One region of the Enterococcus sp. ZQ21 genome, then DNA from elsewhere that is predicted to be linked to it. Evidence: riboswitches for the same ligand, from Rfam matches in the RefSeq annotation. Region 1 holds a riboswitch; the other holds the start of a gene.
The links. Region 1 has a riboswitch for magnesium ahead of QK255_RS06340 (FtsW/RodA/SpoVE family cell cycle protein). Riboswitches for the same ligand answer to the same signal wherever they lie in the genome.
Positions count from the first base shown of each region.

Region 1 (4,216 bases):
AAGATGTATTTCTAGAGAACGTCATTGGAGGAGATAGTGTGGATGTACTGAAAAAAATAAAAGGTGGGGTTGTCGTTTCTTGTCAAGCTTTGGAAAATGAGCCATTACACAGTTCTTTTATCATGGGGAGAATGGCTTTGGCTGCAAAAGAAGGCGGAGCAGTTGGTATTCGCGCAAATACAACAGAAGATATCAATGAAATCAAGCGAATCGTTGATTTGCCAGTCATAGGGATCATTAAAAGAGATTACGATGGGTCAGAAGTATTTATTACTGCGACAGAAAAAGAAGTGAAAGAACTTTTGGAGACGCAAGCTGAGATCATTGCACTCGATGCAACTTCTCGTAAACGTCCGACAGAAAAAACAACAGCTGAGCTTGTCCAAATGATCCACGATCACAGTCGATTAGCCATGGCAGATATTTCGACTTTTGAGGAAGCGCTTCAAGCGCAAGAAGATGGTTTTGATCTCTTGTCTACGACATTAGCAGGATATACAGAATATTCTCGAAAGACACAGACGCCTGATTTTGATTTGTTGAATCAGATCATAGAACAAGTCAATATACCAGTAGTCATGGAAGGCCATACTGACTCTCCAGAACAAGTAGAGAAAGCCTATGAATTAGGTGCTTTTTCAGTCGTCATTGGATCCATCATCACCCGTCCGCAATTCATCACTAAAAGATATGTCGAAGCCGCGAATAAAGCAAAGAACTAAAAAACACGTACGGCACAGATTCTTGACAAAAAAGAAAAATTAATAGATAGTTTAAAGCAGATTCTAAGAAGAAGAGGAAAGCGTTGCTTTTCCTTTTGTCTTCGCAGATCTGCTTTTTAGCGAATTTTATAGAAAGAAGGCGAGACCATGTTTGAACGAAGTCCTTCAGAATTGACAGAACGTGAAAATTACAAGTTGCTGATTGGTTCAGTTATCCCTAGGCCAGTTGCAGTAGTAACGACTAAGTCCGTAAATAATATAGTGAATATCGCACCCTTCAGTTACTTCAATATCGTCAGTTCGAATCCACCGATTTTATCCTTGGCGATCCAGAGAAAACAAGATACAGTAAAAGACACAGCAAAAAACATTCTTGAGACAAGAGAAGCGGTCATTCATATCCTTGATGAGGACAACGTAGAAGAAGCAAATAAAACAGCAGCTAATCTGCCTAATGAGGAAAGCGAACTACACTTGACTGAATTGACTTTAACGGATTCAGCAATCATTTCAGTACCAGCATTGACAGAAGCAAAAGTTCGTTTTGAGACAACCTTATATGAACATGTCGAGATACGGAATAAAAATAAAGTAACAGCTGATTTATTTTTGCTAGAAGTACAGAAATATCATTTGAATGAAACAGTTTATGATGAAAAGACGGGAAGGATCGACCCAAGAAAGTTGAATGCTGTAAGCCGCTTGGCAGGAAATGATTATGCAGCAATAGGAGAAATTTTCACGATCGCACGTCCCCAATAAGAAGGAGTAATAGTTATGTTAAAAATAAGTTATAAACCCTCAGCAGATTCAAAAGAAATGGAAAAAGAATACGAGACAGTGGATGATTTTCTGCAAGGGCAGTATTTAGAAGTTCCGCCATTGCAAGATCATTTTGTCGTCACCAAAGTTACTTTAGATGGCAAAGAAATAAGATTAACAGACCACACGATTAGCGGGTTATTCAATTACTTCAACAAATAAACATTTATTCCGAAAAGTGGAAATCACATAAAAAAACACCAAAAATAAAAAAATTATCAAGGAATCCTGGCACAAACGAACGAAACTGCGCTGGGATTCTTTTACGTTATTTGTTATTTTTTCCTAAAAATATTAAAGATTGTTAAATTTCACTATTTCATTTCAAATTCCATTGCCTAATACTTAGGAAAAGTCTATTATGGACTCGTAAATAGAATATAGTAATAACCTTGTTAGGTGAGGCTCCTATACAAACATAGGCTATTGCCCAGAAACGTCGAAAGTCGCCAATGGGTAAAACAGAAACTGTCGGATTAAGGCTTTTTCCAATAGCTAAGAATGTTTTCTTTACGTTGTATAGTGCTAAAACTCGGACGATGAGATGATGCTAGGTCAGAATTCTTGTTCGAAAAGGTTTCTGACCTTTTCTTTATATTTTCAAGACTGACTTATTTGATGAGACAAACTCGCTCCTCACCTGACAAGTGGTTTACTGTGTGAGGAGGAGATGCGGTGAAAAAAAGAAAAAAGATCGATTGGTGGATTTTGGGTCCTTATTTGACTTTGTCCATGATCGGTCTTTTAGAAGTATACAGTGCTAGTTCTTATCGCTTATTGCAAGCAGATGAAAATACAAAAAGTCTATTATTGCGCCAACTGATTTTCATATTTTTGAGTTGGGGCGTAATCTTCTTAGCTCGTTCAATCAAACTGCACTATTTACTTCACCCTAAAATAGCAGGATATGGTTTAGCTTTATCGATTTTCTTTTTGATCTTAGTACGAGTAGGGATATTCGGTGTCACTGTTAATGGCGCGCAACGTTGGATTTCTCTGTTTGGCATTCAATTTCAGCCTTCAGAATTAGCAAATCTTTTTCTGATTTTTTATCTAAGCTGGTTTTTTCGTGACGGAAATAATCCGCCAAAAGACCTAAAAAAACCTTTCCTGATTACAGTAGGCATAACTTTGCTGATTTTATTCCAGCCAAAGATTGCTGGAGCATTGATGATTCTTTCGATTGCGTGGGTCATTTTTTGGGCAGCAGCAGTTCCATTTAAAAAAGGAATCTATCTGATTGTTACTTTTTCTGCCTTATTGATTGGAGCAGCCGGCGGAGTATTATATTTAGGAAACAAAGGCTGGCTTCCCCAGATGTTCAATCATGCTTATGAAAGGATTGCGACTTTAAGAGATCCTTTCATAGATAGTCATGGTGCGGGCTATCAAATGACTCATTCGTTTTATGCACTATACAATGGTGGCATATGGGGGAGAGGATTAGGAAACAGTATCACAAAAAAGGGATATCTTCCAGAGACAGAAACAGATTTTATTTTTTCGATCATTACAGAAGAGCTTGGGTTAATTGGTGCATTGTGTGTACTTTTCTTATTATTCTCATTATGCATGAGAATCTTTTGTTTAAGCAGTCGTTGTAAAAATCAGCAAGCTGGGTTGTTTCTTTTAGGATTCGGAACTTTGCTATTCGTTCAGACGATAATGAATGTGGGAAGTATCGCAGGGCTTATGCCAATGACTGGCGTGCCATTACCATTTGTTAGTTATGGAGGAACAAGTTATCTGATCCTTTCTTTAGGAATCGGGATCACGTTGAATATTTCTTCGAAGATACAGGCCGAAGAGTTGCCGCTCTATCGACCTGAAAAACAATAAAGAGAAACTGAGAATCTCTCAGTTTGAATTATCATAAAGGACTATCTTTTATTTTTCAAGCGAGAGATTCTTTTTAGAAAGAGGAATTCGCAATGAAAGTATTTCAAAAAATCATATTATCTGTTTTGTTACTGCTTACACTAGTAGTCGGCTTTTTTTCGATTGAATTTGTCCATGGATTTTCGTCTGCAAAACAGACCTCAACTGTTAAAAAGGTAGCGCCGAAAAGTGTTCCTACCACACTAAACGTGGCTTTGATTGGTTCAGATGCCCGTTCGAAAGATGAAAATGGTCGCTCAGATTCACTTATGGTTGCACAATACGACCAGAAAACACAACAAGCAAAACTAATCTCTATCATGAGAGACTCATACGTCGATATACCAGGTTACGGAATGGATAAAATCAATGCAGCGTACTCTTACGGAGGAGTTGATTTATTGAACCAAACATTAAAGGAAAATTTCAAATTTGAAGCCCCGTATTATGCAAGTATCACATTTCAAGATTTTATCGATTGCGTCAATGAACTGTTTCCTGATGGAGTAGAGATTGATGCAGAAAAATCTTTAGATTTAGATGGCGTATATATAAAAAAAGGGAAGCAAGTAATGGATGGCAATACGTTACTGCAGTATGCTCGATTCCGTGAAGACGAAGAAGGAGACTTTGGGAGGATTAGAAGACAGCAACAAGTGATTAAAGCTATCTCTCAGCAGCTGAAAGACGTCACTTCGATATTTAAATTACCGAAAGCAGTGGGAAAACTACTTGGCAGTATCCAAACGAACCTTCCTGAGAGTGTGCTACTGGATTGCGGTATGGATTTCCTC
Region 1 is NZ_CP125658.1:1,300,653-1,304,868, forward strand. Features, by position in the region: gene QK255_RS06325 (N-acetylmannosamine-6-phosphate 2-epimerase) at 39-722, shown strand; gene QK255_RS06330 (flavin reductase family protein) at 870-1,484, shown strand; gene QK255_RS06335 (DUF4649 family protein) at 1,500-1,706, shown strand; M-box (ykoK) riboswitch at 1,929-2,095, shown strand; gene QK255_RS06340 (FtsW/RodA/SpoVE family cell cycle protein) at 2,220-3,383, shown strand; gene QK255_RS06345 (LCP family protein) at 3,476-4,216, shown strand, end outside.

Region 2 (4,216 bases), 670 kb from region 1:
GTATCTATTTATTGAATGTGGAAAAATTTAAATTAAAAAGGAGAACTATTATGTATGATGGTGAATTGATCAAGAAACTTCGAGTCAACAAGAAGTTGACACAGTCCCAATTAGCGGAAGGAATCTGTTCTAAGACTTCTCTAGTCGGGATTGAGACAAATTCAGTGAAAAAAATGTCATTTGTAACATTGAGATCATTTTTAGAGCGAATGAACATGACACTTGCAGAATATGAATGGATGCGAAACCAGCTGGATGAACCAATAAAGTTAAAGAAAAAAAGACGAATGCTAGATCGGGTACAAGAAGACAGCTTTGATCCTTATAAAGAGATCAGCAATAACCGTAGGCATTTTAAGAAAACAGAAGATCTGTATTATTTGGTTTTGAATCTTCACATGGTCGAAAAAACAGAAGTATCTGAGACAGAATTTGAATTTTTACGTTATGAATGCCGAATCATTGAAGAATACTTGATGCAGATACCAGACTATGGTCAATTTGAACTATCTATTCTAGCTGATTTTCCTTGGATATTCAGTGATCGGTTCATTGAGAACAATTATTTGAAAATCAAAAAAAGAATGCGACGATTAGCACAGTTGAACAATCATGAGCAGTATCTCTTTACTTTTTTAATGAACCTGACTTCGTTTTATATAGAAAATGGTCGGTTGAAAAAGGCACGTAGTGTGAATGAAGATATGAAACGGAGCTTAGCACATAAAGAAAGAAGTACAGTGATCTATGAAACATTGATGGCAGATTATTATCAAAGATTGATTTCTGCTGCTTTAGGGGAAGAAAAGACGAAAGACTACCAAGAATTCTTCACAGTGCTCGAATATATGTTAGGAAAGAATCAACGGAGGTCCTTAGAGAAAAAACTGCTGGCCATTGCTGAACCCAGCAACTAGACCAGCAGTTTATAATTTGTATCACTTCGCCGCTTTTTCAGACGGTTTGTTTATATCGAATGGCGGGAAAAAGCGGGCGATCTCTTTTACCGCAGCATCACGGGAATCAGAAGCGTGAATGATGTTTTCAGTCCCCGGCAGCGCGTAGTCTCCTCGGATCGTACCTGGAACAGCATCGGCAGCTTTTGTTGCCCCAACCATCTTACGGACGATATCGATCACTTCCTCGCCGACCAGCACAAGATAAACGACAGGACCGGAAGTCATGTAATCGATCAGTTCATCAAAAAAACTGCGCTCAGTCAAGTGCTGATAATGTTCTTTTGCTAATTCAGGAGTCATAGTTTCAAACTTCATTTCAGCAATGGCCAGTCCCTTTGCTTCAAAACGTTGAATGATGCTTCCGACTAAATGGCGTCTCACGCCGTCTGGCTTGATAATAACAAGTGTTCTTTCCATAACAGCACCTCGTTTCCTACTATATTTCTATTATAGCGGGAGGTGGAAAATGAGACAAATAAAACCGCGTGAGACAGGAATATAACGTGTGTATTTTAAAAAAAGTATGAAAAACATGGAAAATTGATTTGACATCCTCTTTTTTAGTTGTTATATTAACGAAGGAAAACCGAATAAGATTTGTTAGGTGAGGCTCCTATACAAACATAGGCTACTGCCCAAAAACGTCGAGAGACGCCAATGGGTAGAACAGGAATTGTCGAGATAAGGCTTTTCATAAGGTAGCTAAAAGCAGGTATCTGCTTTTTACGTTGTACAGTGTCAAAACTCAACGATGAGATCTGAGAAGCTTTTTTTAATATGCTTTTTCAAACCTTTCGCTGAGTATTTGGCGAGAGGTTTTTTTGTTGCCGCAAATCCCCATCGGTGAAAAATAAAAAGGAGGTGGTCTAATTGGGAAAATAACTATTCGAAAAATGATTGGAAGTCATGAATTAAAATTACTTAGTAAAGGAGATGAGAACAAATGGATGACAGTCATTCGAAAAACAAGGATCTAGAGGAAAGGCCAGGGCTATTATCTATCTGTTCTCAGCCCCTTTCAGTTTTTTCTCTATCGATCCGATGAATAGCTAAAGACCAAAAGCAGCGAGAACAGCTGTCTTTTGGACACAAAGGAGAGATTGAGATGGAAAAAAAGAAAGATACACAAAAAATTTATGCAGCTTTTGCTGGAAAAACGAAACAAGAATTATTTGAACTATTCCATGCATCAGCAAATGGATTGACAGAAGAACAAATCGAACGTTCAAGAGAAAATTACGGTGAAAATGCGATTTCATATGGCAAAAAAACACCATTCATCGTAGAAATATTGAAAGCATACATCACGCCATTTACATTAGTGTTGATCGCATTAGGAATTATTTCATTCATCACGGAATATGTATTAGCAGCTCCTGGAGATAAAGATCTTTTCGGTGTAGCCATTATCTTCACTATGGTTATCGTCAGCGGGACAATGACGTTGATTCAGTCCGTACGTTCCAATCAAGCGGCTGAAAAACTGAAATCACTTGTGAAAGTAACGGCAGCTGTAAAACGTAATGGAAAGTACACAGAGATTCCTATGGAAGAAATCGTCTGTGGAGATCTTGTTCGGCTTTCAGCAGGGGATATGATACCAGCGGATATGCGTTTATTGTCCGCAAAGGATTTATTCATTTCCCAAGCAGCATTGACAGGGGAAAGCTATCCAGTAGAAAAGAATGCGAAAGTATGTGAAGACGATCAGCAAAGCGAAACAAGTTACGAAAATCTTGTCTTTATGGGAAGTAATGTCATCAGTGGAAGTGCGGAAGGAATCATTGTTTCTGTTGGAAATGAAACACTATTTGGTCATGTAGCAGAAACGCTATCTGAAAAACCAATTCAATCAAGCTTTGAATTAGGCATCCATAAAACATCCATGCTACTGATCAAATTTATGTCATTGATGGCTCCAGCAGTTATCGTCATCAATGGGCTTACAAAAGGGGATTGGCTAGAAGCTTTTCTTTTTGGACTATCTGTAGCAGTTGGTCTAACACCTGAAATGCTTCCAATGATCGTTACGACGAATTTGGTCAAAGGAGCAAGTGTGATGGCCAAAAAAGGAACAGTGATCAAAAATTTGAATGCCATCCAAAACTTTGGTGCAATCGATGTGTTATGCACGGATAAAACGGGGACATTGACACAAGATAAAATCATTCTTGAATATCATATGGATTGTGAAGGAAATGAAGATGATCGTGTTTTGCGCCATGCGTATCTAAATAGCTACTATCAAACAGGGCTGAAAAATTTGTTAGATGTGGCTATCATTGATGAAGCAACAGAAACTTTAGATACAGATAAGATCAATTATCAAAAAGTGGATGAAATTCCTTTTGATTTTGAACGTCGTCGTATGAGTGTTGTGGTTGCTGATCCAGCTGGTAAAACACAAATGATCACAAAAGGCGCGATTGAAGAAATGCTGAACATTTCTAAATTTATTGATCTTGGCGGTACTGTCACACCATTAACAAAAGAACGAAAAGAAGCCGTACTTGCAAAAGTACAGTCACTTAATGAAGATGGCTTACGAGTGATTGGTGTCGCACAAAAGACCAATCCAAGCGTCGTTGGAGAATTTTCAGTCAAAGATGAGTCAGACATGGTTTTGATTGGTTATCTTGCTTTCCTTGATCCACCAAAAGAAACAACGAAACAAGCGTTGAAAGCTCTGAAAGAACATGGTGTAGCTGTAAAAGTTCTGACTGGGGACAACGAATTAGTTACACGTTCAGTGTGCCGTCAAGTAGGTCTAGAGATCAATGAATTGGTTACCGGTGAGAAAATCTCGGAAATGAGTGATCATGAATTAGCACAAGTAGCTGAAGACCATGAAGTATTCGTAAAATTGAATCCTCAGCAAAAAGCACGTTTGACGACAGCTTTACGTAAAAATGGTCATACTGTCGGATTTTTAGGAGATGGTATCAATGACGCTCCTGCAATGAAAGTGGCTGATATCGGTATTTCTGTAGATACAGCTGTGGATATTGCGAAAGAATCTGCAGACGTGATCCTTTTAGAAAAAGATTTGACGATTTTGGAAAGAGGCCTTCTTTCTGGACGAGAAACTTTTGGGAATATCATGAAATATATCAAGGCTACAGCAAGTTCTAATTTTGGCAATATGTTTTCCGTGCTGATTGCAAGTACGTTCCTGCCATTTTTACCAATGCTGCCTTTACAACTTTTGTTTTTGAATCTGATCTATGATGTTTCCTGCATTTCCTTGCCATGGGATC
Region 2 is NZ_CP125658.1:630,118-634,333, forward strand. Features, by position in the region: gene QK255_RS02950 (Rgg/GadR/MutR family transcriptional regulator) at 51-917, shown strand; gene ndk (nucleoside-diphosphate kinase) at 939-1,376, opposite strand; M-box (ykoK) riboswitch at 1,549-1,723, shown strand; gene mgtA (magnesium-translocating P-type ATPase) at 2,065-4,216, shown strand, end outside.
Region 2: another riboswitch for magnesium. It lies ahead of mgtA (magnesium-translocating P-type ATPase); the one in region 1 lies ahead of QK255_RS06340 (FtsW/RodA/SpoVE family cell cycle protein).